3 regions of the Labrenzia sp. ATLA3 genome follow, and region 3 is predicted to be linked to each of the others. Evidence: predicted binding sites of a transcription regulator. Region 3 holds the regulator's gene; each other region holds the start of a gene.
The links. Region 3 encodes LexA, which represses DNA repair genes until DNA is damaged. Its sites were predicted from a motif close to TGTTCNNNNTGTGTTCNG; they were not measured.
Positions count from the first base shown of each region.

Region 1: AC2A6O_RS09800 (helicase-related protein) is a predicted target of LexA. The motif match lies at 4,091-4,108, and genes of this name have one in related genera.
Region 2: parE (DNA topoisomerase IV subunit B) is a predicted target of LexA. The motif match lies at 6,528-6,545, and genes of this name have one in related genera.

Region 1 is NZ_JBXUKV010000003.1:402,497-413,349, forward strand. Features, by position in the region: gene pyc (pyruvate carboxylase) at 13-3,453, opposite strand; gene AC2A6O_RS09800 (helicase-related protein) at 4,254-7,409, shown strand; gene AC2A6O_RS09805 (RNA-binding S4 domain-containing protein) at 7,445-7,810, shown strand; gene fdxA (ferredoxin FdxA) at 8,026-8,358, shown strand; gene AC2A6O_RS09815 (CarD family transcriptional regulator) at 8,815-9,399, shown strand; gene AC2A6O_RS09820 (RNA polymerase factor sigma-32) at 9,591-10,454, shown strand; gene AC2A6O_RS09825 (M48 family metalloprotease) at 10,545-10,853, opposite strand, start outside.
Region 2 is NZ_JBXUKV010000001.1:39,832-50,684, forward strand. Features, by position in the region: gene AC2A6O_RS00175 (SPOR domain-containing protein) at 1-14, opposite strand, end outside; gene argS (arginine--tRNA ligase) at 85-1,854, opposite strand; gene AC2A6O_RS00185 (deoxyguanosinetriphosphate triphosphohydrolase) at 1,952-3,169, opposite strand; gene erpA (iron-sulfur cluster insertion protein ErpA) at 3,324-3,665, shown strand; gene xth (exodeoxyribonuclease III) at 3,732-4,514, shown strand; gene AC2A6O_RS00200 (hypothetical protein) at 4,719-5,036, shown strand; gene AC2A6O_RS00205 (tetratricopeptide repeat protein) at 5,182-6,039, opposite strand; gene parE (DNA topoisomerase IV subunit B) at 6,626-8,671, shown strand; gene AC2A6O_RS00215 (sulfotransferase family 2 domain-containing protein) at 8,751-9,500, shown strand; gene AC2A6O_RS00220 (DEAD/DEAH box helicase) at 9,799-10,853, shown strand, end outside.
Region 3 is NZ_JBXUKV010000009.1:205,275-216,127, forward strand. Features, by position in the region: gene gltX (glutamate--tRNA ligase) at 149-1,573, opposite strand; gene AC2A6O_RS24870 (ComEC/Rec2 family competence protein) at 1,986-4,115, shown strand; gene lexA (transcriptional repressor LexA) at 4,120-4,830, opposite strand; gene AC2A6O_RS24880 (hypothetical protein) at 5,057-5,674, shown strand; gene AC2A6O_RS24885 (acyl-CoA synthetase) at 5,847-7,427, opposite strand; gene AC2A6O_RS24890 (hormone-sensitive lipase) at 7,581-8,390, shown strand; gene fumC (class II fumarate hydratase) at 8,413-9,798, shown strand; gene AC2A6O_RS24900 (fumarylacetoacetate hydrolase family protein) at 9,861-10,853, opposite strand, start outside.

The DNA.
Region 1 (10,853 bases), on a different contig from region 3:
ATCGCCTGCGTCCTAGCTTTCGAAGACCACCAGAAGATCCTTGGCGTCGATCTGGGACCCCGTCGAAACCAGGACTTCCTTGATCTTGCCATCGCGTTCGGCGTGGAGCGCGGTTTCCATTTTCATGGCCTCGATGGAGACCAGCACATCGCCTGCGGTCACGTCCTGTCCGGCGGTGATCGCAACGGTGGAGATCACGCCCGGCATCGGCGCGCCGACATGGGCGGTGTTACCGTCCTCGGCCTTGCGCATCGTGGCAGCGCCGGTGGCGCCGTGGGCGCGGTCCGGCACCTTGATGATGCGCGGCTGGCCGTTGAGCTCGAAGAAGACCTTTTTCTCGCCCTTCACGTCGGTTTCGCCGATTGCCTGACAGCGGATCACCAGCGTCTTTCCCGCTTCCAGATCGACGGAGATCTCATCGCCCGGCTCCAGACCATAGAAGTAGACCGGGGTCGGCAAGACGGACGTCGGACCGTATTGCTGCTGGGCCTTGTCGAAGTCCGTGAACACCTTCGGATACATCAGATAGGAGGCAAGCTCGGTGTTGCTGACGTCCTGGCCGGTCTTCTCGGAAACAGCTTTGCGCTCCGCATCCAGATCGGCATCTTTCAGCAGCGAGCCGGGACGAACGGTAATCGGGGCCTCGCCCTTCAGCACCTTTTTCTGAAGCGCTTCCGGCCATCCGCCGGGAGACTGGCCGAGGTCGCCGTGAAGCATGTTGACGACGCTATCGGGGAACGCCACGTCCTTGGCCGGGTCCTTCACCTCTTCCACGCTCAGCCCCTGGCTGACCATCATCAGCGCCATGTCGCCAACAACCTTGGAGGACGGTGTCACCTTGACGATATCGCCGAACATCATGTTGACGTCGGCATAGGCCTGCGCCACCTCGTGCCAGCGGGTTTCCAGTCCGAGTGAACGGGCCTGTTCCTTGAGGTTGGTAAACTGGCCGCCCGGCATTTCGTGCAGATAGACCTCCGACGCACCGAAGCGCAGGTCGCTTTCGAAGGCCCGGTACTGGGTGCGCACGGCTTCCCAGTAGAACGAGATCTGGCGGATCGTCTTGGCGTCAAGACCGGTATCGCGCTCAGACCCGCGCAAGGCTTCCACGATCGAGCCGAGGCACGGCTGAGACGTCAGGCCGGACAGCGCGTCCATGGCCGCATCCACCGCATCGGCACCCGCTTCGACCGCCGCCAGAACAGTGGCCGCTGCAATGCCCGATGTATCGTGCGTGTGGAAATGGATCGGCAGGTCGACTTCCTGTTTCAACGTCCGGATCAGAACCCTGGCGGCTTCCGGCTTCAGGAGGCCGGCCATGTCCTTGAGGCCCAGGATATGCGCACCGGCAGCTTCCAGTTCCTTGGCAAGGCCGACATAGTACTTGAGGTCGTATTTCGGCCGGGCACTGTCCAGCATGTCGCCGGTGTAACACAGCACGCCTTCACAAAGCTTGCCCGCTTCCTGAACCGCGTCCATGGAAACGCGCATGTTCTCCACCCAGTTGAGGCAGTCGAACACGCGGAAGAGGTCAATGCCGTTTTCCGCAGCTTCCGCGACGAAATACTTGACCACATTGTCCGGATAGTTGGTGTAGCCGACACCGTTGGAGCCCCGCAGCAGCATCTGCAGCAGGATGTTCGGCGCCTTTTCGCGGATCTTGTGCAGGCGCTCCCACGGGCTTTCGGTCAGGAAGCGCATGGCGACGTCGAAGGTCGCCCCACCCCAGCATTCCAGCGAGAACAGGCTGGGCAGGCCGGCTGCATAGGCGTCTGCGATGTTGACGATGTCGTGGGTACGCATGCGGGTTGCCAGCAGCGACTGGTGCGCATCACGCATGGTCGTGTCGGTCACCAGCGTCCGTTTCTGGTCCTTCATCCAGCCGGCAAAGCCCTTCGGCCCCAGGTCGTCCAGCAACTGGCGTGTGCCGGAGGGCTTGTCATCGCCGAAAACCGGGATGACCGGCGCTGCCACATCCTTTGGCGGACGCGCGCGGTTCTTTGTTTCCGGGTGCCCGTTTACAGACACATCGGCGACATAGGTCAGGAGCTTGGTCGCCCGGTCCTGCCGCTTGGTCTGCTCGAACAGGGCAGGTGTCTCGTCGATGAAACGGGTCGTGTAGTTATTCGCCTGAAAGTCGGCGTGGGTGATGATGTTCTCCAGGAACACCAGGTTGGTGGCCACACCGCGGATACGGAACTCGCGCAAGGCGCGGTCCATGCGCTTGCGGGCATCTTCCGCTGTCGGGGCCCAGGCCGTGACCTTTTCCAGAAGCGGATCGTAGAAGCGGGTGATGACCGCACCGGAGTACGCCGTACCGCCGTCCAGACGGATGCCGAAGCCGGTCGCCCCGCGATAGGCAGTGATGCGGCCGTAATCCGGAATGAAGTTCTGCTCCGGGTCTTCGGTCGTGATACGGCACTGCAGGGCATGGCCGTGAAGTTGGATCTGGTCCTGGGAGGGAACGCCGCTTTCCGGCGTGCCGATTTTCTCGCCTTCGCAGATCTTGATCTGCGCCTGGACGATATCGATACCGGTGACCTCTTCCGTCACCGTGTGTTCCACCTGCACCCGAGGGTTCACCTCGATGAAGTAGACCTCACCGGTGTCGGCATCCATCAGAAATTCAACCGTTCCGGCACCGCGATAGTTCACCGCCCGGCCGATTTTCAGTCCGTATTCACAAAGCTCCGCCCGCTTTTCTGCCGACAGATACGGAGCGGGAGCGCGCTCGACCACTTTCTGGTGGCGGCGCTGAATGGAACAATCGCGCTCGAACAGATGAACCACGTTCTCGCCGTCGCCCAGGATCTGCACTTCGACGTGGCGTGCCCGCTGAACCAGCTTCTCCAGATAGATCTCGTCCTTGCCGAAAGCCGCCATGGCTTCGCGCTTGGCCGCCAGAACTTCCTTCGCCAGGGTCGCCTCGTCCGGAATGACCCGCATGCCGCGGCCGCCGCCGCCCCAGGACGCCTTGAGCATGACCGGATAGCCGATTTCGGCGGCCTTGCGCTTGATCTCTTCAACATCGTCCGGCAGCGGATCCGTTGCCGGCATCACCGGCACACCGGCCTCGATGGCCAGATTGCGGGCGGCAACCTTGTTGCCCAGACGGCGCATGGTTTCCGACTTCGGTCCGATGAAGGTGATGCCCGCTTCCTCGCAGGCATCCACGAACTCGGGGCTTTCGGACAAAAGGCCGTAACCCGGGTGAATGGCATCTGCGCCGGAGAGTTTGGCAACCCGGATAATCTCGTCGATGGAGAGGTAGGCTTCGATGGGGCCGAGCCCCTTGCCGACCTGATAGGCCTCGTCGGACTTGAACCGGTGCAATGCCAGTTTGTCCTGCTCGGCATAGATCGCAACGGTCTTCATGCCCAGTTCGTTGGCCGCACGGAACACCCGGATCGCGATTTCAGACCGGTTCGCAACGAGAATTTTTGTTATCGCCAAACGCCTTCTCCCCCATTTTTTGCGCAAAACAAAAGCCTGTTTCGGCAAGATTTCTACTTTGGTCGGAAGCTCTTGAAAAGAGCCGGACGCCATGTCCCGTTTTCAGCCTGGACAAAACTTTTGCGCCCGCACCCGTAACCGATGGAAAAGGAACATTAATTCGATTTAAATCCAGAGTCTTCCAACCTTTTCAAAAAATGTGCGGCGCAGCAATCGGACCGTCGAAACAGCGGCCGTTGCCAGCAAAAAACCCCTAACGGCAACCGCGAACCATTTCGGGACACATTCCTGTCAGACGCCACAAAAGCACCGACAGACGCGACGTCCGGTTAGACGGAAACCTTCAGCAAACCCACTAGATCTTGTGAGAACAAATCCGCAACCTGATTGAATCAGCGATTCGGACGGGATTCGTTCACCCTGTGTGCCCGGGTAAACGCCATGGGCCTGCAAGTGCGAGCGCGCATTTCCTGAAAATTAATCATTGACAGCGTTTCGACCCAAATCAGCACCGCACGGCCAAATCGACTCAACCTTTTGACCAGATTCAGGATTTGGTGTCTCGACCGACGCATGAAACCACATGTCGTAGGGAACAAATCCTGAATCGTCCGGAGTCGCCGATTCGGTTTCGGTTTGTTCCAGAGTCGTTCTCCACAACATTTTTCCAACCGTCAAAAACCCGGCCGCGGGCCAAAAGAATAAGGACATGCCCGCCCCGGCTGTGCTAGACACGCGGTACCAGATATAGGCGCCGCTCGTTTGCGCCGATCCGAAGAAAGCCGATCACAAGCCTCCCCATGCCCCGTCCCCAGACCCTGCCGCTGCCGCCGTCTGCCCGGTCCCGCACAGTGACGGCCGTGCTCGGACCGACCAACACCGGCAAGACCCACCTCGCTATCGAGCGCATGCTGGCCCAGCCTTCCGGGCTGATAGGGCTGCCGCTGCGCCTGCTCGCACGCGAAGTCTATAACCGTGTGGCGGACCGGGCCGGTCCGGACGCCGTTGCGCTGATCACCGGCGAGGAGAAGATCGTCCCGAAGAACCCGCGCTTCTGGGTGTCGACGGTTGAAGCCATGCCGCTGGACCTGAAGACGGATTTCGTCGCCATCGACGAGGTGCAACTTGCCGGGAACCTTGATCGCGGCCACGTCTTTACCGACCGCATCCTGAATGTGCGCGGCCAGTCGGAAACACTCCTGCTGGGTGCGGCGACCGCCCGCCCACTGCTGGAAAAGCTGCTACCCGGCCTCAACGTGGTTACACGGCCGCGCATGTCGGTGCTGGAATATGCGGGCTCCAAGAAAGTCTCACGCCTGCCGGCGCGCTCCGCCATCGTCGCCTTTTCATCGGATGAGGTCTATTCCATCGCGGAGCTCATCCGTCGCCAGCGCGGCGGTGCTGCCGTGGTGCTCGGCTCGCTGAGCCCACGCACCCGCAATGCGCAAGTGGAACTGTTCCAGAACGGCGATGTCGATCATCTGGTGGCGACCGACGCCATTGGCATGGGATTGAACCTCGACGTCCATCACATCGCCTTTGCCGGCAACCGCAAATACGACGGCTACCAGTACCGCCAGCTCACCGCTTCGGAGATGGGCCAGATCGCCGGACGGGCCGGCCGTCACACCAAGGACGGCACCTTCGGCGTGACCGGACGGGTCGATCCGCTGGACGACGATCTGGTCGAACAGATCGAAAGTCACCACTTCGAGAGCCTGAAAGTGCTGCAATGGCGCAACAGTGCGCTGGATTTTTCGTCGGCAAACACCTTGCGTGCCAGCCTCGACCTGGTGCCTCGGGAAGAGGGTCTCGCCAGGGCGCCCATCGGGGACGATATCACCGCTCTTGAACATTTATTGCGCGATCCCGCAATATCCGGCATGGCAAAGGGCGAAAAAGCGGTCGAATTGCTATGGGACGTGTGTCAGGTCCCCGACTATCGTAAGATCGCCCCGGCGAACCACGCAGAGTTGCTGAACACCATTTACACGCACCTGATGCAGGACAATGCGATTGCCAATGACTGGTTCTCGCGTCAATTGGCCTTCGCAGACCGCACAGATGGTGATATCGACACTCTCGCAAACCGGATTGCACATATCCGGACATGGACCTATGTCGCCAACCGTCCCGACTGGCTGGCCGATCCGGCTCACTGGCAGGGCGAGACGCGCGACATAGAAGACAAACTATCTGACGCCCTTCACGAGCGGCTCACGCAGCGGTTCGTGGATCGGCGTACAAGTGTATTGATGCGACGTTTGAGAGAGAACGCAATGCTGGAAGCGGAAATTACATCGAGCGGAGATGTGCTCGTGGAAGGTCAGCACATCGGAAATCTGCTTGGCTTCCGGTTTGCCCCTGACGCGGCAGCAGAAGGCCCGGACGGCAAGACCGTGCGTGCCGCCGCGCAAAAAGCCCTGACCACCGAAATCGAGTCCCGCGCGGACAAGCTCGGCAAGTCCGACAACTCCGATTTCGTGCTGACGTCCGAAGCCGTGATCCGCTGGCGCGGTGAACCCGTGGCAAAGCTTGTTGCCGGGGAAGAGGTGCTGGCACCGATTGTTCTGCTGCTGGCGGACGAACACCTGACCGGCCCGGCGCGCGACAACGTGCAGACGCGGCTGGACCTGTGGGTCAAGGCGCAGATCGATACACTGCTGAAACCGCTTGTGGACCTGAAAGCCGGCGAAGGGCTGGAAGGCCTTGCCCGCGGAATCGCGTTCCGCATCGTTGAAGGTCTCGGCATTCTGGAACGCCAGGAAGCCTCCGACGAAATCCGCCAGCTCGACCAGGACATGCGCGCCAGCCTGCGCAAGCACGGCATCCGCTTCGGCGCCTACACCGTGTTCGTGCCAGCCCTGCTGAAGCCGGCCCCGAGCCAGCTTCTGGCGCAGCTCTGGGCGCTGAAACACGGCTCGCTGGACATGAACGGCATGGCCGAGCTGCCGCAGCTCTCCGCCTCCGGCCGCACGTCCATCCCGGTAGACGAGACCATCGACAAGGCCCTTTACAAGGTTGTCGGTTTCCGTGTGTGCGGCCCGCGTGCCGTTCGCGTCGACATTCTGGAACGCCTGGCCGATCTGATCCGTCCGCTGATCGCCTGGAAGCCGCTTGATGCGGAAGTCAGCCCGCCGGAAGGCGCGGTTGCAACCGGAGGCGGCTTCACCGTCACCGTTGCCATGACCTCCCTGCTTGGATGCGCCGGCGAAGACTTTGCCGCCGTATTGAAGTCACTCGGCTACCGGTCCGAAACCAAGGAAGTGCAGCGGCCCGTCGCAGCCAAACCGGCGGCGGAAGCTGCCACGGAAACGCCGGCAGCAGAGACAGCTGCAACCGCAGAAGAGGCTCCTGCTGAAGCTGCTGCCCCCGCGGAGGCTGCCGCAGACGAGACGCCTGCTGCGGATGCAGTGGCCGAACCTGCCACGACGGAAAGCGCTGAAGCCCCCGCAGAAGAACCTGCCGCTGATGAAGCGCCTGCGACAGAGGCCGCAGAATCGGCTGACGGCGCGGCGGAAGCAACGGCCGAAGATGCACCCGCTGAAGCATCTGCGGACACCGCCACTGCGGAAGCAGCACCGGAAGCGAAGACAGACGGCGAAGCGGCCGAAGGCGAAGCAGAGCTGGAAACCGTGACCATCGAGATCTGGCGTCCGGGCCGGCACGACCGCCGTCCGCGCGGCCGTCAGGACCAGCGCCGCGGCGGTGACAATCGCCGGGGCCAGGGTCAAGGTCAGGGCCATGGCCCGAAAGGTGGTCAGGGCGAGAAGCGCCACGGCAAGGGCGGACCGAAAGGCGAGGGCCGGGGCCGCGGTGGTCATGGCGGCCAGAAGGGCTTTGACGGCGGCAACCGCCGCGACAAGGCCCCAAGGGACAAACCGATTGATCCGAACTCGCCCTTCGCGGCCCTGATGGCCCTGAAGGCGAACATGGACAACAAGGACAAGAAGTAATTCCTGCGCCTGACGACACTGCTGCCGGTGGCAGCCTGCGCATCGACAAGTGGCTCTGGTACGCCAGGGTCACAAAATCCCGTTCCCTTGCCCAGAAGCTGGCGACGTCCGGCCGTGTGCGGCTGAACAAGGACAAGATCGATTCCGCCAGCAAGACAGTGCGGACCGGCGATGTTCTGACAATTGGCCTTGAGCGCCGCATCCTCATTCTGAAGATCCTTGCCCTCGGCACCAGACGCGGCCCCTATGAAGAAGCCCGCAAGCTGTACGAGGACCTGTCGCCACCACCGCCGCCGAAGGATGCACCGCCGCCTCCAGCGCCCGCACGGCGCGACGCCGGTGCCGGCCGCCCGACCAAGCGTGAGCGGCGAAAAATAGACGCGTTCCGCAGCGGCGACTGACGCTGTTTCCCGCCAAAGGCGTGAAAACAGAAAAACTTTCTCTTTCCGGCCCGGACTGCGTCATCCAGAGCGCTTGCGCCCGTTTGACAAAAGCGATACCCAACATCTGCACCAGACGTTATACGTGCGCTTTCTTTGCAAGAGCGGCACGAAACTGACCGCCAGGGCCTTGCGCAAAACGGCTGCAGGCCGCCCGGCGCCGAATGAGGATAGCGATGACCTACGTCGTCACGGACAATTGCATCAAATGCAAATACACCGACTGTGTTGAAGTCTGCCCGGTAGACTGTTTCTACGAAGGCGAGAATTTCCTCGTCATCAACCCGGACGAATGTATCGACTGCGGTGTCTGCGAGCCGGAATGCCCGGCGGAGGCGATTTTGCCGGACACGGAGCCCGGCCTCGAAAAATGGATCGAGGTCAACGCCGAATACTCCGAGAAGTGGCCGAACATCACCGAGAAAAAAGATCCGTTGCCGGACGCTGAAGAATTTGACGGCAAGGAAAACAAGTTTGAAAAGTTCTTTTCGCCGAATCCTGCAGCTTGATTCGCGCAAACGGCTAGTGCGGCAGACTGCCGCAAGACAAACGAGAACTGCTTAAAACAGCGATTCTTCCATCATTTTCAGGCACCTGCCCGGGGCGATCGGGCAGGGCCATTGTGCTGTTTTAGCACCAGCAAAGCTCAGTACTTTAATTTTCCACAAAAGTGTGGTACACATGGAAGATAGTCGCCAACCACGAGAATAACCCCCAAAACGGAGTCTTCGAAAACTGTCCCGGACCTGAACAACCGGACAGGGCAAGCTCCACGCAGCTCATATGACTGATCAAGGTTCTAGAGTGGAAATCGTCGACTGACCAGCCCTGACACGCCGCATATCAACAGGCGTTCCATTGTGGATCGCACTGCGGGGTACGTGTCGCATAAGAACAGGGGACCGCACCGCGGTCCGTTTTCGGTCCGAACCCGGACCGCCAACTGCGCAGGAGAAAATACGAGTATGGCAACGAACACCAAAAAGACCGCGCAGCGCCAAGGTTTCAAAACAGGCGAGTACATTGTTTATCCGTCGCATGGCGTCGGCCAGATTACCGCCATTGAAGAGCAGAAGGTTGCAGGTCACTCTTTGGAGTTGCTCGTGATCGTTTTTGAACAGGACAAGATGACCCTTCGTGTCCCGGTGGCAAAGATTGCCTCCGTCGGCATGCGCAAGCTTGGCGACCCTGCGGCCGTCAAGAAGGCTCTTGAAACCGTTCGTGGCCGCCCGCGCGTGAAGCGGACGATGTGGAGCCGCCGCGCTCAGGAATATGAAGCCAAGATCAACTCCGGCGACCTGATCGCGATCTCTGAAGTGGTCCGCGATCTTTTCCGCTCCGACACGCAGCCGGAACAGTCCTACTCCGAACGCCAGCTCTACGAAGCTGCGCTCGACCGTATGGCCCGCGAAATCGCGGCAGTGAACAAATGTTCCGAAACCGAAGCGGTCAAGCAGATTGAGCAGAACCTGGCAAAATCTCCGAGCCGCATCAAGGCAGCTGAAGAAGCTGCAGCGGAAGAAGACGAGGACAAGGAAGAAGCCGCTTAAACCAGGCGCACCTTCCGAACGACGAAAACAACGAGGGCCCGGAGAAATCCGGGCCCTTTTTTCGCTTTAAAGCTGCATGTGATCACCTTGTTCACGCGAAAGTGTGCAAAAACTGTCCCAACGGAAACGATAAGTGATCTACCCTACGCTTCGGTACGTATTTCCCCCGATAACATATCGGAGCGTCGATCATGTCCCAGAGCGAAAAACGTCAACTGGTCAGAGCTGCAATGAAAGCGCCCTATCTCACGCGTGAGGAGGAACTGGAGCTGGCGATACGCTGGCGCCACCAAAGGGATGAAAAAGCGCTGGAGAAACTGTCTCTGTCGCACATGCGTCTCGTCATTGCCGTCGCCTCGCGCTTCCGCAACTTCGGTCTGTCACTGGGTGACCTGATCCAGGAAGGTCATGTGGGCCTGCTGGAGGCGGCCGCCAGATTCGAACCGGAACGGGAAGTCCGCTTTTCCACCTATGCCACGTGGTGGATCCGCGCCTCCATTCAGGATTACATCCTGCGCAACTGGTCGATCGTTCGCGGTGGCACCTCCTCCTCCCAGAAAGCTCTGTTCTTCAACTTGCGACGCTTGCGCGCAAAGCTCTCCGGCAATCAGACACCGCTTACCGACAGTGAACTCCACCAGAAGATCGCCGATGCCATCGGCGTCAAACAGTCCGACGTTGCGCTGATGAACGCCCGCCTGTCGGGCCCGGACACATCCCTGAACGCCCCGGTGGCCGACAGCGAAGGCTCCAGCGCCGACCGCCAGGACTTTCTCGTGTCCGACGCTCCGCTTCCGGACGAAATCGTGACGGTCAGCATCGATACCGAACGCCGCCAGCGCTGGCTCTCCTCCGCGCTGGAGGTTCTCAGCGAACGCGAACTGAAAATCGTGCGCGAACGGCGTCTGTCGGAAGATGGCGCCACACTGGAATCGCTTGGCGTGAAACTCGGCATTTCCAAGGAACGCGTGCGCCAGATCGAAAGCCGGGCCATGGAAAAACTGAAATCCGCCCTGTTGGCAGCACAGCCCGACCGGGCCGCCTACAGCACCTGACGACCTCCAACTCCTCCAAGTAACCTCTGACAGGCGGGCCTTTTGGTCCGCCTTTTTTTGAGGTGCACAAGCTGCCTGCCGGGCAGGACGTCAGTCGACGATCAGCTTGATGGCCGTGCCGGCCGGAATCGCCTGATTGGGGTTTAGGTCGTTCAGGATGGAGAAAAATTCCAGACGCCGTGACGGCTCGACACCGCTCATGCCGATGGCCAGTTTCCGCGGCGTGTCGCCCGGCTTGGAGTTGACGACCTTGATCCGGAGCGAACGCAGCCGGGCGCGCTCCGTGGGCGAAAGCTGCTTGAAGCTTTCCACCGTCTGGTGGAAATCACGGTCGAACGTGTCGTTGGGCGAACGGCTGGCGAAGATGAAGCGATACCCTGTCTTGCCGATCCGGACCAC
Region 2 (10,853 bases), on a different contig from region 3:
TAGTCTTGTGACATGAGCTGTACGAAAACCGGTCCACTTCAAGTCGCTGGTGAACCGTTAAGTCGTTCCCAGCGCCCATTAAAACTAGCGCATTTCTTCAGGAGCATTCACGCCGAGAATCGTTAGACCTGAAGCGAGCACCAAAGATACTGCACGAACCAAAGCAAGACGCGCTAGGGTTAATTTCAAGTTACCGGATTGAATAAAACGTAAATGAGGCAATTCGTAGCCTTTGTTCCACTGTCCGTGCAAAGAACTGGCGAGTTCGTGTAGATAAAATGCAATTCTGTGCGGCTCATGTGTTTCTGCTGCGGCTTCTACCACTTTCGGCCATTCGGCCATCTTGGCAAACAGTTCCTGCTCACCCGCATCGTCCAGCAAGGAGAAGTCGGCTCCGGCGAGATCTTCATCCGAGAACCCGGCATCCTGAAATTCATCAGCCACCTGCCGCAAAACCGAACAGCAACGCGCATAACCGTATTGAACGTAGAAGACCGGATTGTCTTTCGACTGTTCCGTGACCTTTTTGAAGTCAAAGTCCAGCGGCGCGTCATTCTTGCGGAACAGCATCATGAAGCGAACCGGGTCCGACCCGACTTCGTCAACGACATCGCGCAAGGTGATGAAGTCGCCGGAGCGCTTTGACATCTTCACCGGCTCGCCATCACGCATCAGCTTTACAAGCTGACAGAACCTGACAACAACTTCCGTCTTGCCGTCTGAGATCGCCTTGCCGACAGCCTGCAGGCGTTTGGCGTAGCCACCGTGATCGGCACCCAGCACATAGATCGTTTCAGAGAACCCGCGCTCGAACTTGTCCTGGAAATAGGCCACGTCGGCAGCGAAGTAGGTGTAGGAGCCATCGGATTTCTTCAGAGCCCGGTCGGTGTCGTCTCCAAAGTCGCTTGCGCGAAATAGCGTCTGTTCACGGTCTTCCCAGTCATCGGGAACCTGCCCCTTCGGCGGCGGCAGCGTTCCTTCGTAGATCAACCCCTTGTTCCGGAGCGTTTCGAGCATGTGGTCGATCTTGGAACCATTGCCATCGCCGCGATCATGCAAGGTTCTCTCGGAATAGAACACCTCATGCTCGACCCCGAGCGCAGCCAGGTCCTGACGGATCAGTTCGAGCATGGCGGCGATTGCCCGCTCCTTCACCAGCGGCAACCATTCGCCTTCTTCCATGCCGGTAAGTGAAGACCCGAATTCGGACTTCAGTTTTTCGCCGACCGGTTTCAGGTAGTCCCCTGGGTAAAGACCGGCAGGTATCTCGCCAATGTCCTCGCCAAGCGCCTCGCGGTAACGCAGGAACGCGCTCCGCGCCAGCGTGTCGATCTGCGAGCCGGCATCGTTGATGTAGTATTCCTTGACCACTTCATTTCCGGCAAACGCCAGAATATTCGCCAATGCATCGCCGACGACCGCGCCGCGGATGTGGCCGACATGCATTGGGCCTGTCGGGTTGGCGGAAACGTATTCGACGTTGACCTTGCGAGCAGCAGACCGTTCCTGGGCGCCGAACCGGATCCCTTGAGACAGAACGCTGGCCAGAACCCTGTGCCAAACAACATGTGCCACGCGCAGGTTGATAAAGCCGGGTCCGGCAATGGACGTTTCGGTGATTTCCGGGTCGGCGTTAAGCCTGGCAACAAGCTGCTCGGCAACATCGCGCGGCTTCATGCCGAGTGGCTTTGCAAGCACCATTGCAGCGTTGGTGGCAAGATCTCCATGCGCAGGATCGCGGGGCGCTTCCACGACCACTCGCGAAAGATCTGGCGACTCTCCATTTGCATCTTTTAAATCAAGTTCTTGGAGAGCGTCTTTGACGCGCAGCGTGAAGTCCGCGAAGATATTCATAGAACACCGGTCAGGTTTTGGTTTTCAAACACAAAGCCCCCGCGCGCTGCGAAGGTGAGGCCTTCGGCGCCACAGGGTTTGTAAGTCGCTACTGCGCCTACCCCAAATCGGGAGTATCGTCAAACAGTCTGCGGTGCTCCTCTATGGCATAACGATCCGTCATGCCGGCGATATAGTCGCAAACCAGCCGCGCAGTTTCCGTGTCACTCAGAGTGCCTAGGCCGCTGTTCCAGGGTTTCGGCATAAGGTCCGGCTCCGCCAGGAACCGTTTGAACAGGTCCCGAACGACTCTTGCAACCAGTCTTCGAACTGCCAGCACATCTTCATGCCGGTACACCCTGGCAAAAAGAAATCGCTTCACTTCCTTTTCCGCAGCAGCCATTTCCGCCGAGAAACCAACGAGGCAACGGTCGGCCATACGAATCTCCTGCACGCTTCGCGGCTCGACCTCGTTCAGATTGCGGATCGCCTCGCGAATGACATCCTCAACCATTCGCGTTATCGACCGCCTGACGATTTCATGGATACGGCGGCTTTCCTCAAGGCCAGGATACTTGCCATCCACTTCTTCGAGGATATCGGCCAGGAAAGGCACGTCGCGCATATCATCGATCGCGAAGAGACCTGCCCTCAATCCGTCATCCAGATCATGTGCGTCATAGGCAATGTCGTCGGCAATCGCCGCGGCCTGTGCTTCAGCGCCCGGCCAGGTGTGCAACAGCAAATCCTGTTGTTTGGCATAGTCGCGGATCGCAAACGGCAACTGGCTCCCCTTGAACTTTCCAAGGGGGGCTCCGTCGGCATCAACCAGGGGGCCATTGTGCTTGACCAGCCCCTCCAGCGTTTCCCATGCCAGGTTCAGGCCATCGAAATCCGCGTAGCGCTGCTCCAGATGCGTCACGACCCTGAGCGACTGGGCATTGTGATCGAACCCACCATAAGGTGCCATGCTCTCATGCATGACATCTTCGCCCTCATGACCAAAAGGTGTGTGTCCCAGATCGTGCGACAAAGCCAGGCATTCCGCCAGATCTTCGTCAAGCCGAAGAGCACGTGCCAACGAGCGCGCGATTTGCGATACCTCGATGGTATGGGTCAGCCGTGTGCGGAAATGATCGCCTTCGTGATAGACGAAAACCTGCGTCTTGTGCTTCAGACGGCGAAAGGCGGAGGAATGAATAATTCTATCCCGATCCCGCTGGAAGGGTGTCCGCGTCGGGCTGTCAGGCTCGGGGAAGAGCCTGCCCCGGCTTTCCAGAGGGTTTTGCGCGTAGATCGCGCGCGATTGTCCCCCAAATCCGATATCCGCCTTCATCTGCTTCCAGCCATCCTTCACAGACCTCGTCCGTGTTTCCCGTTCTTTCAGCCGCTGGCAATACATTGACGTGAGCGACCGCAAAACATACTTATCTGAACAAATCAGGTTTAACGTTCCCGCACATAGCCGGAACAGAGCGAGTCGGTGAAACATGACCGAAACACTTGAAATTGGCGTAACAGTCAGCGACCGCGCTGCCAAGCGCATTGCTGCGATTTTGTCGAAGGAACCGAGCGGCAGCATGCTGCGCGTCAGCGTGGAAGGCGGCGGCTGTTCCGGACTGCAATATAAATATGACGTGGTCGACAGCCGCGAGGATGATGATCTGGTGATCGAAAAACCGGGAGCGACGGTTTTGATCGATTCCATTTCCCTGCAATACATGGGCGGATCGGAAATCGATTTCGTTGACGATCTGATCGGCCAGTCTTTTCAGATCAACAATCCAAATGCAGTCGCCGGATGTGGCTGCGGCACCAGTTTTACAATCTGATCCCATAGGCTCCATCCTTGCAGCCGGTTGCCCCGGCACTTTCGAACAGTTGAGGCAACCGCGCTCATGAAAATTGCGACATGGAACATCAACGGCGTCAAGGCACGTATCGACACGGTCCTCGAGTGGCTCAAGGAAACCTCCCCTGACGTTGCCTGCCTCCAGGAGATCAAATCCGTTGACGAGAACTTCCCTCGACAGCCGTTTGAAGACCTCGGATACGTGGTCGAGACGCATGGCCAGAAGGGCTTCAATGGTGTCGCGCTCCTGTCGAAAACACAGCTTTCCGATGTGCAGCGCGGCTTGCCGGGAAATGTCTCAGACGAACAGGCCCGGTATATCGAGGCCAGTCTTTCGACGGACAAAGGTCCTGTTCGGATCGGTTGCCTCTATCTACCGAACGGTAATCCGCTCGGAACGGAGAAATTCCCCTACAAGATCGAGTGGATGGACCGGCTGATCGCGCATGCGCAAAAGCGTCTTGATGAAGAGACGCCGTTCCTGCTGCTCGGAGACTACAACGTCATTCCGGATCCGGTTGATGCGAAGACCCCGCAAAACTGGCTGGACGACGCGCTCTTTCAACCCGAGAGCAGACAGCGCTTCCGTGCGCTTACGCATCTTGGCCTTACCGAAGCTGTGAGATCCTGCACCGAAGCGCCGGAAACGTTCACCTTCTGGGACTATCAAGCCGGTGCGTGGCAGAAGAACAACGGCATTCGCATCGATCACATATTGATGTCACCACAGGCGACGGATCGTTTTTCCGGCTGCGGTATCGACAAGCATGTGCGCGGGTGGGAAAAGCCGTCAGACCATGTACCAGTGTGGGTCAAACTCGCCGCTTGAGCCTGAATTCTGCGGAAACACTCGAAGGCACACAGGTTGTGTTTGCCTGTCCATACTGCTGAAACGTGAAAACCAGGCTTGCAGTTGGCAGATCTCATGGTAAACTTTTACCATCATGGGATAACGCTCGGCCGACCAACTTCCGCGACGGCGACATGCGGACATCACTTTCCGGCAACGACAAAGGTCGCCGGCCGTAGGTTGTTGACCGTTGTAACTTTTGTTTTTTCCGGTTTGATTTTTGCAGAGGTGTTGGGTTTCCGCGCAAGCGCCATCGCTCAAGACATTTCTTGCACGTGTCGTTACAAGGGCGAGAAATACGGTATCGGTGAATCCATTTGCCTGAAAAGCCCATCCGGATTGCGAATGGCAACTTGTGAAATGGTGCTGAACAACACGTCCTGGCAATTCAGCAACGCCCCCTGCCCGCTCACGCAGAACCAGAGCCCGGCTATCGACAGGCTCATCCCCAACCAATCCGGAAACATCCATCAAACGCGTTGGGCGCGAGCCACACTTTAAGTCCGGCTTCTTCAAAGACGTCGTAAAGGTACGGAAGAACTGCACCGCGTGCGATACAACGCACCTGCGGCAATGATCTGCGTTTGCGTGGCGCCCGATGGGCGCCGCGCTTCCGATCAGAGGAGCCGGTTTCAGCAGGTTTTGGTTATTGTGCGGGTAGTTGCTGAGCGGTGAGCATGTCCGGACGGTTCTGCTTCAGCCATCCATCTGCCATGGATCTTGCCATCTGCCTGACAGGCTCGGGCGAAACCGCGAAATACTGCTCATGCATGGAATGGATCCAGTTCGCATCCGTTCCTTTTGCCTGTTCGCGGGCAACCGTCATCCACATGAGGCCGCGTGCTTTTTTCTTGTCCGACGTGCCGAGCGCATAAAGCGTTTCACCAAGCCGGGCCTGAGCTCCGACATGCCCTTTCAGCGCTGCCAGATTGTACCATCGCACGGCCATGCGGCTGTTGTTTTCCTGGTACATGCGGCCCAGTTCATACTGAGCATCGGCATCACCAAAATAAGATGCAGCATGCGTAAAAATCTGCCGCGCACGCGGTTCATTTTTGGGGACAGCGCCATCTATGCCATTCAGGTAATAGGTCCCGAGGGCGACAAAAGCGCTGGACACAAAAGGCGCATCCGGCGCATCCGGACGGTCTTCACCATGTTCGCGAACGATCTGGCTGTAATATTCAAAGGCCTTGAGGTCGTCTTCCTTGACGCCATCGCCGGAGGCATACATTTCCCCCAACTTCCAGGCGGCCATCGGTTGACCATTTTCGGCTGCATATTGCAGCGAGCCGAGCGCTGCAGCCTTGTCGCCGGAATAATACTGGCGGGCACCTGCCCGCAATGCTTCAGAGGGGGACAGATCTGTCGGTCCGATCGCACGTGCAGGCGCCGGCTGCCCGTCAAAGGCGGCTACAGGATCGGTCAGTCCGATCAGGATCAACGCACCGAGCACGGTTCCGGCTTTTCCCATGCGTTGAAGCTTTGTGCTGTTCTTAGGCATCCCAGTCACACTATTATCCATCGGCAACGAAACAGATACCCGACGGACGCTCTTGTTTTTTGTCCGCGCAAAGCGCATTTGCTGTCTCTTCGACCCCGCAGCTTTCGCTCGCAGGATCAACTTTTTCGGAGTGGCCTAAATTGGCCGATCATTTCGTCCTAAGTTGGGCCATACGGCGCCGAAATAAGACAATTTCCTGACTCTTATGTCCGGACGGTGTCCAGCCCGGAAGCAACTACCGGTCGGACTGTCTCAAAACATTAGCGTAACGGGTGACGGGCAAACATGGCCGAACAGGGGCAACTGAGGCAAACCGGGACCCGGCAAAAGACTCTGTCAGCAACTGTTGCGGAATTGGCACATTTCGTTGCCACCCCTCCCATTCAAGACCTGCATTTCAACACATGCGGGTTGATGATGTGTTGCCAGACAGGCGTTTCGGCGCCGAGGGCTGTTGAAAACGGGGGCTTTTGGCCAATTGCCTTTGCCGTTCTATGTTTGTCCTTCAAACTGGGGCATGATTCGGTGTAGGTAACAGCGCTGAGTTTGTAAAAACTGTGACCCAAGACCCATCAGGCGATACGGAATGAGCGCAAAAGACGATCTGTTTGCAGGCAACGCGGCTGTCTCTGCCCCAATGACACGGGATAAACCCGCCCCCGCGCCGCAAAAACCGCGTCCCGTTGCGCCCGTCGCGGTCAGCGACGACTATTCCGCGGCCGATATCGAGGTTCTCGAAGGTCTCGAACCAGTCCGACGCCGGCCAGGCATGTATATTGGCGGCACGGATGAAAAGGCTTTGCACCATCTCTTTGCGGAGGTGATCGACAACTCCATGGACGAAGCAGTCGCCGGTCATGCGACCTGGATCGACGTTTCCCTATCGGCAGATGGCTACCTGACGATCACGGACAACGGCCGCGGCATTCCGGTCGACCCTCATCCGAAGTTCAAGGACAAATCCGCCCTTGAAGTGATCATGACGACGCTTCACGCAGGCGGTAAATTCGACAGCAAGGTCTACGAGACCTCCGGCGGCCTGCACGGCGTCGGCATCTCTGTGGTCAATGCCCTCTCCGAAGAACTGATCGTCGAAGTCGCACGCAGCCGAAAGCTGTATCGCCAGATCTTCCGCAGGGGGCATGCTCAAGGCCCGCTGGAACTGGTCGGCGACACGCAGAACAGGCGCGGCACACAGGTGAGCTTCAAGCCTGACGAGCAGATTTTCGGCAAAGGCGCCAAGTTCACCCCCGGCCGCCTGTTAAAGATGGCCAGGTCGAAGGCCTATCTTTTTGGCGGTGTCGAGATCCGCTGGCACTGCGCTCCTGAATTGCTGTCGGAAAAGGACGAAACACCGGCCGAGGCCGTTTTTCATTTTCCCGGCGGACTTCGTGATTTCCTCAATGAGCGGCTGTCCAAGGAACGCCGCGTCGTGGACGATGTCTTCTTTGGACGCACCGACAATGCCGGCAAACACGGGTCCGTCGAATGGGCCGTTAGCTGGTATGCCGGCGACGGCTTCGTCAATTCCTATTGTAACACCGTGCCGACGCCAGAAGGCGGAACCCACGAGGCGGGTTTCCGCTACGCGCTGCTGCGTGGCCTGAAGGCATATGGCGAACTGACCAACAACAAGAAGGCTTCCATCATCACCGGCGACGATGTCATGACATCCGCTGGCGGTATGCTGTCAGTCTTTATTCGCGAGCCCGAGTTTGTCGGCCAGACCAAGGACAAGCTTGCGACCAACGAAGCGACCCGCATTACTGAAACGGCCGTCCGCGATGCGTTCGATCATTGGCTGACGGCTTCCCCCAACCAGGCAAACAAACTTCTGGAATGGGTGATAGACCGCGCCGACGAGCGCTTGCGCCGCCGCCAGGAAAAGGACGTCGCCCGCAAGACCGCCGTGCGCAAGCTTCGCCTTCCGGGCAAGCTTGCTGACTGTTCAGCGAACCAGTCGGATGGAACCGAGCTGTTTATCGTGGAGGGTGACTCGGCAGGTGGCTCCGCCAAACAGGCGCGCAACCGGTCCAACCAGGCTGTTCTGCCTTTGCGGGGCAAGATCCTCAACGTTGCCAATGCCGGGCGTGACAAGCTCGTCGCCAACCAGCAGCTCGCCGATCTCATTCAGGCCCTTGGCTGCGGCACCCGCTCCCAGTACAGGGAAAGCGACCTGCGCTACGAAAAGATCGTCATCATGACGGATGCCGACGTCGACGGCGCCCACATCGCTTCACTTTTGATTACTTTCTTTTACCGGGAAATGCCTGAACTGATCCGTGGCAGTCACCTCTTCCTGGCCGTCCCGCCGCTCTATCGTCTCAGCCAGGGCGGCAAAACACTTTATGCACGCGACGATGCCCACAAGGACGAGCTGATGGAAACTGTCTTCAAAGGCAAGTCCAAGGTGGAAATCGGCCGTTTCAAGGGCTTGGGCGAAATGCTGCCGGCGCAGTTGAAAGAAACGACCATGGATCCGTCCAAGCGAACGATGCTGAAAGTCGTCGTCGAAGAAGACGCGGTGGCGGATACCAACGACACCGTTGAGCGTCTTATGGGCAACAAGCCGGAAGCGCGCTTCCGTTTCATTCAGGACAACGCTGAATTCGCTGAGGATCTTGATATTTAGCCGCAATAATGAGTAGTTTGATCTAAATCTTTTTTGAGGGGGCGTATCGGGTGTAATTTGTTTTACCCGCGTGGCCTAATTGACCGGTCGGAAAAGCAGTATGTTAAACCGGATGTATTCGATAATGGACAGACGACTTCGCCCGTTGCGAAATCACGTCTTCCTGGCTTTTCCAAAGCATAAAATCGCGTTTGCCCGTATTGCAGAGCCAGCATTCCATTTGTTGCGCCCTGTTCTTCATCGGCTCGCCGGCACCGACAAGCTCAAGGCTCTTTCCGAAATTGATCTCAAGGCTGCGGCCACCGAGCGTCTGTTGTTCCATGGAAATGTTGAATTGTTGACGGCACGAGAACTCAAGCGCCGCCACCCCGACATGACAGTTGCTGCCTGGGTCCAGGACCCGATGCATAGGCTTGCCTATTGCTATGAGAAAGTCATTCTCAGTTCAGATCCCCTTCCCGCCTACTACGAAGAACGACAGTTCACTCAGGACATGACGCCACAGCAATTCGTGTCCCATGTTGCGTCGATTTCGGATCTGGAAGCAGACAACCTCTTCCGGAGCCAGACCGCCGCACTGACCTACAAAGGCGTACTGACGGCCGATCTGGTTCTGCAGCTTGAAGATTTCGACCGGTCTTTCGCAAAGTTTCTTTCTGAAAGCTCGCTCAGACTTCGCTCAAAGGAACCAGTCACCTATAACGTGAGCAATTACATTTCACGGGATACGCTGCTGTCTTTCACCGAAGACCGTTTGGTTCAGCAGTTGAGGCGCCGCTACAAGACGGATTACGACCTGTTCTACAAGCCAGCTGCACTTACTGCCTGACGCTGCGCAATTTTACGTATTAATTACCGGCTGAAGCGAACTTTTCGGAAACAGACACCTTTGACCACGCCCTCTTTTTGGGCAATGCATACTGATGTTCCAACCTTTTTCATGATCCAACTTGACTGCACTATTAACTGAGACGGCAAGTCGTACCCCGTATTACTCTGTTTTCTTGAAAATTTACCTACAAGTGCATTGACACCTGAGCGCATGAATGTAGGGTGTGCGCACGTTGGCACCGGTGGTCCCCACGGCGCCGCCGATTAACAATCACAACATTCGGGCAAAACGCTCCATGGCATTTGATACTCTCGGTCTTAGCGAGAAGGTCCTCGCTGCAGTTGAAGCAGCAGGTTATAAAGAACCCACGGCAATCCAGTCGGGAGCCATTCCGCAGGTGCTCGAGCGCCGCGACATTCTTGGCATCGCCCAGACCGGAACCGGCAAGACCGCTAGTTTCACACTGCCCATGTTGACGCTACTCGAAAAGGGCCGCGCGAGGGCGCGCATGCCGCGCACGCTCATTCTCGAACCGACGCGCGAACTCGCTGCGCAGGTTGAAGAGAACTTTGAGCGTTACGGCACGAACCACAAACTCAACGTCGCTCTGCTGATTGGCGGCGTTTCCTTCTCCGAGCAGGACAAGAAGCTGGACCGTGGTACGGATGTGCTTATCGCGACGCCGGGCCGCCTGCTCGATCACTTCGAACGCGGCAAGCTGTTGCTTCAGGGTGTTGAAATCCTGGTTATTGATGAAGCCGACCGCATGCTCGACATGGGCTTCATTCCGGATATTGAACGGATCTGCAAACTGATACCGTTCACGCGCCAGACCCTTTTCTTCTCGGCAACCATGCCGCCTGAAATCCAACGTCTGACGGAAACCTTCCTTCAGAATCCGGCCCGCATCGAAGTTGCGCCGACCTCGTCCACGGCCGAGAACGTCGCGCAGTTTCTCAAAGCGACCGAATCCAAGGATTATGAAAAGCGCGCTGCCCTGCGCGAGTTGCTTGAAGGTGCTGAAGATCTTCAGAACGCGATTGTGTTCTGCAACCGCAAGCGGGACGTCACGACCCTTTATCGGTCTCTCGAGCGTCATGAATACAACGTTGGAGCGCTCCATGGCGACATGGATCAGCGCACACGCATGATGATGCTGGACAATTTCCGCAAGGGAACGATCAAGCTGCTGGTAGCAAGCGATGTCGCGGCCCGTGGCCTGGACATTCCCGAGGTCAGTCACGTTTTCAATTTCGATGTCCCGAGCAACGCTGAAGATTACGTACACCGGATCGGCAGAACCGGTCGTGCGGGGCGCAAGGGAACGGCCTTTACGCTTGTAACGGGTGA
Region 3 (10,853 bases):
TGGAGACTTTTCGCGTATTGCGTATCCCATTTACTGCACTGCCGCAAGCTGGGCGATATAACGCTTTGGTCAAAGACGTATTTCGCCCGCCAGTGCAGCCGCCGGAAGCTTGGATTTTGCTGTAAGGTGCACCCGGCGGCACTTGATATCAGGCAGCCTGATCCTGAATTCTGGCCAGAGATTCTTCCCGGCCGAGAGCGATCAGAACATCATAGATGCCGGGTGACGTGCCGCGGCCCGTCAACGCGGCCCTTAACGGCTGGGCTACCTTGCCGAGTTTCAATTCCTTGCTCTCCGCGTAGGCCTTTACCGCTGTTTCCAGTGGTTCCGCAGTCCAGTCAGAGACACCCGCGACAACACCGTGGAGATCTTTCAGGATAGCTCTGGCATCGTCGTCCAGTATTTTCCGGGCCTTTTCATCAGTGTCTAGCGGGCGTTGACGCCAGAGATAAGAAGCGCTTTCCGTCAGCTCCACCAGAGTCTTGGCCCGTTCCTTCAGTCCCGGAAGCGCAGAGAGAGCAGTTGCCTCGTTGTTGCCGTCTGCAAGCCAGGAAAGAACCTTATCGCCGCCTTCGGCATGTGCGAGATAGACCTTCCAATGGCTCAGCAAATCGCTGTCCTCGGTCGCACGCATGTAATGCCCGTTGAGGTTTTCCAGTTTCTTGAAATCGAAACGCGCAGCCGACTGGCCGACGGCGTCGAAATCAAACCACTTGATCATGTCTTCCAGAGAGATGATTTCCTCGTCGCCGTGGCTCCAGCCAAGCCGGGCCAGATAGTTTCGCATGGCCTGCGGCAGATAGCCCATCTCGCGATAGGCCTCAGCGCCGGTCGCGCCATGCCGCTTGGACAGTTTTGCACCGTCCGGCCCGTGAATAAGAGGAATATGCGCCATTGCCGGCACATCCCAGCCAAGAGCCTGGAAAATAAGCGTCTGCCGGGCAGCATTGGTCAGGTGGTCCACACCGCGGATGATATGGGTGATGCCCATGTCATGATCGTCCACCACGACGGCATGCATGTAGGTTGGAGTGCCATCCGACCGCATCAGAACGAAGTCGTCGAGATCCTTGTTCGGGATCACGACTCGCCCCTGCACGAGATCATCGACAACGGTCTCACCGTCCTGAGGCGCCTTGATACGGATGACAGGGTCGACACCTGCAGGGGCTTCGGAGGTGTCGCGTTCGCGCCAGGTACCGTCATAGCGAGGAGGTTTGCCCTCGGCTCGGGCTTTCTCGCGCATTGCGTCGAGTTCTTCCGGCGTACTGTAGCAGCGGTAGGCCGTGCCGTTTGCCAGCATTTGCTCGACCACTTCCTTGTGGCGCTCAACGCGGGAAAACTGGGAGATTGGGTCTCCATCCCAGTCCAGTCCAAGCCAGGACAGGCCGTCGATCAGCGCGTCCACTGCTTCCTGCGTGGAGCGGGCCCGATCCGTATCTTCGATCCGCAGCAGCATCTTGCCGCCATGATGGCGAGCGAATAGCCAGTTGAAAAGCGCGGTGCGGGCGCCGCCGATATGCAGGAACCCGGTCGGAGACGGGGCGAAGCGCGTGACGATGTTCTGTGCCATGGTGCTTTATAAAAGTCTCTGTCAGTATGACGGCGCGGAGCGCGCCGAGTTGGTGGCGCGGTCTTAGCACAGGCTTTGGCGAGGCTAAATAGGCGCTTCTGCCCTTTCTTGGACCAAACGGGGAGCTGGGGTGACGTCACTGACCGGTCCGCAGGATACGACTGACAGCCGGTCGCAAACGGCACGGCATGATGATCGGGGGCAAAGTTTATCACCTGCTGCTACCGGATCTGACGCGCGTTTGAGGCGGCGTTTGTGGGCGTCGGGCGACAATCGCCATGCCAGTTCGATAATAAATTCTGCGACAGATCGTCTTTGGGATGCCCAGGGCCTCTTGTGGGTTGCCTTCGCGTTCGCAGCGGGAATTGGCGCTTACGTCTGGTTGCCTGAGGAACCGTCCTGGATGCTGTTGATGTCTGTGACGATTATCGCAGCGGTCGCAGTCTTGCGCGTAGGACAACGCGGAAAGGTGGCGGTTTCAGCCATGCTCTGTCTGGCTTTCTTCGCCGGGCTGGCTACGTCCAGTCTTCGCACTGCTTATGTTTCAACGCCGCGCCTTGCTGAACCGATAAACGCCGATGTGACCGGCGTTGTTGAGGAGGTGGATACAGGGGCGCGGGGTAGTCGGCTCGTGCTTGCGGTAACCGCCGTGAATGGTCAACCGGCGAGGGAACTCGAGTTTCCGGCCAAGGTGCGCTTGCGTGTTCCCGCTGACAGTGGGGTGCAGGTTGGGGAAACCGTTCGTGTCAATGCGCGCCTCTTTCCGCCGCCTGGCCCTGTTTTTCCTGGAGGGTATGACTATTCGTTCCGGGCGTTTTATCAGCAGATAGGTGCGACGGGTTTCAGTTTCGGGCCACCTCAGGTCATGAAGGTTCCAGGTCGCGGACTTTGGCTTCATCCCAGCGTCGCTGTTGCGAAACTGCGTAGCGATATCGCGGAACGGATCAAAGCCAGTCTTGCTGATGGACCCGAGACCGCGTTGATCGTCGCCTTGCTGGTTGGCGACCGAAGCGGCATCGGTGAGCAGCAGGAAGACGTTTTGCGTTCGGCCGGGCTCGCTCACATCCTAGCAATTTCAGGGCTGCATATGGCGCTCTTCGCCGGGGGCACCTATGGGGCCGTGTTGCTTCTTTTGTCGCTTGTTCCGATTTTGACGTTGAGGTGGCCCGTGCATAAGTGGGCAGCACTTTCAGCTCTTGGTGCTGCGGTCGTCTATCTGCTCCTCTCCGGTGGCGCAGTCGCCACACAGCGATCCTTTCTGATGATTGCCATTGTCTTTGTCGGAATTCTGTTCGGTCGGCGCGGTCTGACTTTGCGCAGTGTGGCACTGGCAGGCCTCCTGCTCCTCCTGATTGCACCCGAGCGACTGTTTTTCCCGGGCTTTCAGATGTCATTCGCAGCCGTGATCTGTCTGGTTGCTGTTTATGACTTGTGGCGACACAGAGAGCGCTTCGGATCTACCGGTGACAAAGTGTCAGGATGGGGCATGGCGACAGGCGTTTTTCTTGGCAGGTGGGTTGCCGGTCTGCTTGTGACTGCGCTGGTTGCAGGATTGGCGACCGGCATTATCGGAGCTCATCATTTCAGTCGAATTGCGCCTTATGGCGTCGTGGGCAACCTGCTGGGGATGCCCGTCTTTTCGCTGCTTGTCATGCCGATGGGGGTGCTGGCCTTCGTTCTGATGCCCTTCGGACTGGCTGCGCTCCCTCTGACAGTGATGTCTTTCGGTGTCTCGCTCCTGTTGAAGGTGGCCTCTTTTACCGCCGCTCTAGATGCCGACGGTGGCACATCGGGTAGGCTCGACGGAATGGCTGCAAGTCTGCTGTTGTCGGCGCTTTTTGCCGGCCTGCTGCTGCCTGGAAGGAAGCGTCTGTTTGCCGGATTGCCACTGCTCGCCGGGCTGCTGATTGTCATCACTGACCGGCCTCCGGACATCCAGATTGCTGCAAGCGGCTCTCGTATAGCTGCTCGGGATGATGCCGGATCCTTGAGGTACGCTGCCAGAGGACGGTCCTTTGCGACCGACCTCTGGCTCCAGTCCGAAGGCGTTCCTGAAGACGCGATTTTATCGCGCAAGATAAAGTCGCCACAAAGAAAATGCGATGATGATGGCTGCGTCGTCAGAGCATATGGACCAGGAGAAGGATCAGAGGCGCTGGAACAGGCTATGCCGTATTTAGCGATAGCTCAGCCCAGGACGTTCGAAGCGTTTCAGATGGATTGCAGGTATGCCGATTTGATCGTGACCGATCTAGTCGCTCCGAAGGGGTGCGGCTCAGGATTTGTTCTTGACCAGAAAATGCGCTCCGCACGCGGCGCGGTTTCGATCTGGTTGTCAAGAAGCGCCACTCGGCAGGAGACCGATACCAATAGGCTTTCCGATGCCCGGGAGAACCCACCTGACGGAAAGCTGAAAATCGAAAAGCTGGTGTTTGCCATCCCAGATCCGCCGCGTCCCTGGCATCAGCCAGGAACGGTCGCAAGGGAGGGGTTGCGTCAAATCGGCCATGCATCAAATGCAAAAGGGCGCGAGGACGAGTAGAGGATCAATATTGCCGAAACAGGGCAACGAGGCGTCCCTGAACACGGACACGACCAGGCCCGAAGATCCGTGTCTCATAAGCTGGGTTCGCTGCTTCCAGCGCGATTGAGGCACCTTTCTTGCGCAGTCGCTTCAAGGTTGCCTCCTCATCGTCCACAAGAGCGACGACGATATCTCCACTGTCGGCGCTGTCGGTCTTGCGGATCAGAACCGTGTCACCATCCAGAATGCCGGCTTCGATCATGGAATCGCCGCGCACATCCAGTGCGTAATGCTCTCCGCGTCCAAGCAGGTCCTGAGGCACGGTGATCGAGTGGCTGTGGGTTTGAATGGCCTCGATCGGAACGCCGGCTGCAATTCTGCCCATGACTGGAATTTCCGTGACACCGATAGCGGGTTCCGGCGCCACTTTCGCAGGTTCCGGTTTGCCCAGTGAGCCTTCTATGACTTCGGGCGAGAAGCTGCCCCTCGGCCGGGGAGCGCCCAGGCCCGGCGCGATGGAATCGGGGAGGCGCACGACCTCCATAGCTCTGGCCCGGTTGGGCAAGCGCCGGATGAAGCCACGTTCTTCAAGTGCGGTGATCAGACGGTGAATGCCTGACTTGGAGCGCAAATCGAGCGCATCCTTCATTTCGTCGAAAGACGGCGGCACACCGGTTTCTTTCAGTCTTTCGTGAATGAACATGAGCAGTTCGTACTGCTTGCGCGTCAGCATGTAGGCGTCCCCTGACCGAGAAAACATCTGGTACAAATCAAGAACATGATACCTGTTCTCATTGTGTTCTGCAAGGGTAAATGTTCTCTTACTGTTCTTGGCGTTCTGCAAGCCGCCGCGTTCAATTCGTGGCTGATGTCGCTGCGTCGTCATGCGTTAAGCGGCTTTTGATCGCTAATTCGCAGGTGACAAGCGTTGGTGCTCCACCGGCAGCAAGAATGACTTCGTGCAATCCTCAATTCTGATCGATGGCTCGTATGGGAACACAGAGCTCCTGATTTGGTGTTGTCCCGGCATACGGAGAAAGCAGTTTTTCGGAAATCAGACCTGTCATGGCATCTGCTTCGCGAAAGACGGCTCCGGCAAGGCTGCCAAGGCCGTGGACTTCATAGGGCGAACCCTCCAGCAGGAGAGCAAGTTCGCGGATGCTGTTTGTCAGGTCGGCAAATGGAGCCAGCGTCGTGATGAGGTCGTTGTCCTTGATGGGGCCGGAGTGGGTCTCGGCTTGCTGTACGCGAAACAGCGTGATTTCGGTCTCCGGTGCGCGCGAAGCCTCAAACGCTGCACCTTGCAGACCATACCCCTTGATAACGCCAGCGCGCGCTATCTAAAGCGTGTGTGGCAACAGGTGATGAAGAAGCTCTCTGCCTTCCTCGTGCCAGTAGGCGTGTACATGGGCGAACCTCTCGCCGTCCTTCCTGCCAAGAATTGCGATAGCTGTTTCAAGTATGGCACCCTTGGAGGAATGCGTGTCGCTTTACCAGGCCGCGTGGCGGTCCTTGATCGCGCAGGCAGGCATCACGAAGTCAAACGCCTCACGCGTCAGACCGGAAAGATCGAGTAGGGCCGAAGTCAGCTCATGCCGCTCGGCGTAACGACCCAGAACCTCCAGAACGGGGAGTTGATCCGTGAGGTCTATCTCTAAAGGACTGCCCGGCATCTGGTGTGTGGCAGCCGGTTTTCGGCAAAGGGACTTGATCGCTGGATATCGGCAAGTTTTCTTGGGGGCTGCCGTCTTACAGCAAGCCCATCTCAGTCAGATGCTCTCGCACCAGTTTCTTCGTGATCTTGCCATAGGCGCTGGTCGGCATCGCGGGAATAAAGAGGTAGCGTGCCGGCAGCTTGTAACGTGCGATCTTGCCGTTGAGATAGTCTGTCAAAGCCTGAGGGTCGGGGGCTTTGCCCTGGGCTGCGACACAAACGGCAAGTCCGACTTCGCCCCATTGTCTGTCTGGAATGCCGAGAATTGCGACTTCGGAGATTTCCGGATGTGTGAGCAGTATTTCCTCGACTTCCTTCGGATAGACGTTGGAGCCACCCGAAATATACATGTCCGAAGCACGGCCGGTCAGGAAAAGGTAGCGCTGTTCATCCATGTGGCCGATGTCACCCGTTCGGAACCAGCCATTTCTGAATGATTTTTTGTTGGCTTCGACGTCATCCAGATATCCTGCGCAGACAGCCGCACCGATAACGCAGACTTCACCCGTTTCATTGGGGGGCAGGTGATTGCCGTCTTCGTCCTGGATCGACACCTCTATGCCGGTGCGCTCCGTGCCGCAGGTGCCACTGCGTGTCTCGGGCCCGTCCTCCAGAAAATGATCCTGTGGCCGCAACACAGTTATGTTTCCGGTGACCTCGCCAAGTCCGTAGTATTGAACCAGAACGTTGCCCAGTTTTTGGAGCGCCAGTTTCTGGTCTTCCCGGTACATGGGGGCGCCCGCATAGATGACGTGGCGAAGGCTCGAGTGATCGAACCGGTCGACCGAAGGATCTTCCACCAGGCGTTTGACGATTGTCGGAACCGTGAAAAGATTGCTGATCTTGTGTTTTTCGATGAGCTCGAAAGCGGTGGCTGGATTGAAACCACCTCGCGGCAGAAGCACATGTGCGGAACCGGCCACAAACTGTGCGATGAGTTGAAGCCCAGCGCCGTGCGACAACGGCGCTATCACCAGCGACGCGTCCTGTTCCGTGGTTCCTGGCAACAGATCCGCCATGTAGTTGACGCAGACGAATCCGATTTGCCCGTAACTGAGGACGACAGCCTTGGGGCGACCTGTGGAGCCAGACGTGAAGAACAACCAGCACGGATCGTCGTAGTCTACGCGCTCGTTGGCAAAGGCGTGTCCCAAGTGGCGGGAGACGAGATCCTCGTAGTTGGTGCCAAAATCGCTCGACCCTATTGTCACACACCCTGCTAGCTGGGGTCTTGCGTTCCGCACGGCATCGGCCTGGGCACTGAAACTTGAGTCACACAGGAATACCGTCGCCCTTGCTTTTTCTGCTGCATAAGCGGTCTCGCCAGGCGCTTGTCGGAAGTTGCAGGGAACCCATATGGCCCCGAGACGGAAAGCTGCCAGCATGATCTCGATCATCTGAACCGAGTTTTCAGCCTGCACCAGCAGACTATCACCCTTGGTAACTCCAAACTCCGCCTTGAGGCCTGTCGCAAGAGCTGAAACGCGCGAATCGACCTGCGACCAGGACCAGGTGGTCCCATCCTGAACAACCGCCGGTCGAGATGGCCATCGTGCTGCGTTTCTGGTCAGAAAATGCGCAAGATTGGACACGCGATTGGAACAGCGCTCCACCATCTGAGTTTGCCTCCCGGTTACTGGCTTTTTCTGACGTTAGGTTGACCACAGTCTGTTTGACAAGTTGCGAACGGCATTCAGGCCGTTCCGCTTTGAAGGCAAATCGTGCAAGGATGCCACTAATCGGTTTCGATGGTTGTTAGAGGATTTCGAATGAGCGAGATGACGATTACTGACTGGGATGATGCCTATTCAAATGCTGCTCATATTGCAGGTGCAGACGATTTTATCGTGCGTTGGGCACAAGATGCCGAAGCCTTCCGGAAAAGCTGGGTCGAAAAGGATCTGGATGTCGTTTACGGGGAGGGGGAACGTCAACGGTTCGATGTGTTTCGGCCTGAGAGAAAATCCAAAGGTCTCGTCGTCTTCGTGCATGGCGGCTACTGGCTGAGATTCGACAAAAGTTCGTGGTCGCATTTCTCAAGTGGTTGCCTGGCAAAAGGCTGGACGGTGTGCATGCCATCCTATGAGCTGGCTCCGGATGCGCGAATCGCAGACATGACACGGCAGATCAGTTCGGCGGTCACGAAGGTGGCAGCTCGCGTTGCCGGGCCGATCCGGCTTGTCGGACATTCCGCCGGAGGCCACCTGGTTACGCGGACGATTTGTGAAGACACCCGACTGTCAGAGGACGTACTGGCTCGGATCGAGAGAGTTGTATCCATTAGCGGGCTACACGACCTCCGTCCGCTTAGAAACACCGTGATGAACAAGTCGTTCCAGTTGAGCGAAGAGGATGCGATTGCCGAGAGCGCTGCACTTATGCAGCCTGCAATTGACAGTCCGGTCGTTGCCTGGGTTGGAGGCTCGGAACGACCGGAATTTCTCCGGCAGTCGAAACTGCTTGCCGATGCCTGGTCGACGGCAACCTATCGGGAAGACGCAGACCGGCATCATTTCGACGTCATCGACGGCCTTCAAAAACCGGATAGCGAGTTGACTGAAACCTTGCTGGCTTCTTGAGCCACCCGACGAGGAGACGCTTATGCGTACTGAAAGCGACAGCATCGGTGAGATAGATGTGCCGGAAGACAAATACTGGGGTGCGCAGACACAGCGTTCCCTGAAGTACTTCTCAATCGGCAGTGACCTGATGCCGATTGAGCTCGTGCACGCCTATGGCATCTTGAAAAAGGCGGCCGCCCTATCAAACGAAGAGCTGGGCCTGCTGCCTGGAGACCTTGCGCGCTTGATTGTCCGGGCCGCGGATGAAGTGAGTGATGGAAAACTGGACGACCACTTCCCGCTGCATGTCTGGATGACTGGTAGTGGCACTCAAACCAACATGAATGTGAACGAGGTGATTTCCAATCGCGCAATCGCACTGGCAGGCGGCGTAATGGGAACAAAAGATCCGGTTCACCCCAACGATCATGTGAACCTGTCACAATCGTCCAATGACAGCTTTCCAGCCGCCATGCATATGGCTGCCGCACTCCAGGTGACACACCGGCTGCTGCCAGGGGTTCAGACACTCCAGAAAAGCCTTCAGGACAAAGCCGATGCCTGGGACGGTATCATCAAGATCGGCCGAACCCACATGCAGGACGCTACGCCTCTGACACTGGGTCAGGAATTTTCCGGGTATGCCGAAATGCTGCGTCAGGACATTGAGCGTATTCGTTTTGCGCTCAACGACGTCTATGGACTGGCGCTGGGCGGCACTGCGGTGGGGACGGGGATCAATACACATCCTCGCTTCGCCGAATTGTCTGCCGCAAAGATCGCTGAATTGACCGGCTTGCCGTTTTATACGGCTGGGAACAAGTTCGCCGTACAGGGCGCGCATGATGCGCTTGTCATGCTGAGCGGGACCTTGAAGACGCTTGCTGTCTCCTTGTTCAAGATAGCAAACGACATTCGTCTTTTGTCGTGCGGACCGCGGTGCGGATTTTTCGAATTAAAAATACCGTCCAATGAACCCGGGTCCTCGATCATGCCGGGCAAGGTCAATCCGACACAGTGCGAGGCGCTCGCGATGATCGCAGCGCAGGTTATGGGAAATGATGTCGTGGCCGGGATAGGTGGCGCCAGCGGTTACCTTGAGATGAATGTCTACAAGCCGTTGATGATCAATGCGATCATGCAGTCGGTCAGGATCATGGGCGACGGCTGTACCAATTTCTCTCGGTTTCTGGTCGAAGGCATGGAGCCGAACGAAAAGCGCATCAAGGAATTCCTTGATCAGTCCTTGATGCTGGTCACCGCCCTCAGTCCACTCATCGGATACGACAAGGCCAGTCATGCCGCACATCACGCTTTTGAGCATGATATGACCTTGAAACAGGCCTGCCTCGACCTTGGCTTTGTCAGTGCAGAGGAGTTCGACAAGACAGTCGATCCTGCGAAAATGGTCCAGCCATCGCTTTGACAAGCTCGGCTGCTTCCTGATGTGCGTCTTCGCCGTGCGCTGGGCTGATGACCTTTAGCCGCCTACAGAAGGCTACGCTCTGCAAGGTTGCGCATCAGGGAGCTTATTCCGAAAGTCCATTCGGGACATTCCGTCGAAAGCCGGACCGTGTTGCTCAAGCTGCCCAGGCCCGGGCTTTCGATCGTGACAACGTCGCCCAATTTGTGGGTAAAGCCTTCACCCGGAACATCCCTGTCCTGGGTTGGGGCAAAGAGGGTGCCGAGAAAGAGCATGATGCCGTCGGGGTACTGGTGGTGCCGGCCCAATGTCTGCCGGACCAGATCCTGAGGATCCCGGCTTATCTCCTTCATTGAAGATCGACCCTTCAGGACAAATCCGTCAGTTCCCTCGACGGTCAGATCCAACTCCGCCTGGCGTACGTCATCCAGCGAAAAGGTGTCATCGAACAGTCGAATCATGGGGCCGATCGAGCAGGATGCATTGTTGTCCTTGGCTTTGGACAGGAGCAGTGCCGAGCGGCCTTCGACGTCGCGCAGGTTGACATCGTTTCCAAGCGTCGCGCCGACAATCACGCCTTTGGAAGAGACAGTCAGCACCACTTCCGGCTCCGGGTTGTTCCAGCTGGATACTGGATGCAGACCGACGTCAGCACCAGGCCCGACGGAAGAAAGAACCTGAGCTTTGGAAAAGACTTCGGCGTCCGGACCGATTCCGACTTCCAGATATTGGCTCCAGAGCCCTTCCGAGATCAGCGCCTGTTTTACCTTCGCGGCTTCTTCTGATCCGGCGCGCAGGTTTCTCAGGCTGTCGCCGATAGTTGCGCCCACCCGCGCACGGATTGCTTCCGCCTTTTGGGGATCACCGGCTGCTTTTTCCTCGATAACGCGTTCCACCATGGAATTGGCGAAGGTAACGCCGCAGGCTTTCACCGCCTGCAGGTCGCATGGGGCAAGAAAATGGATATTGGCGGGATTGTCGGAGGATGCTGCGGCAATCGTGCCAAGAGGGCCGAGGTTCTCGCCTTCTGCCGCGTCAACATAAGCTGCCGGATCCTG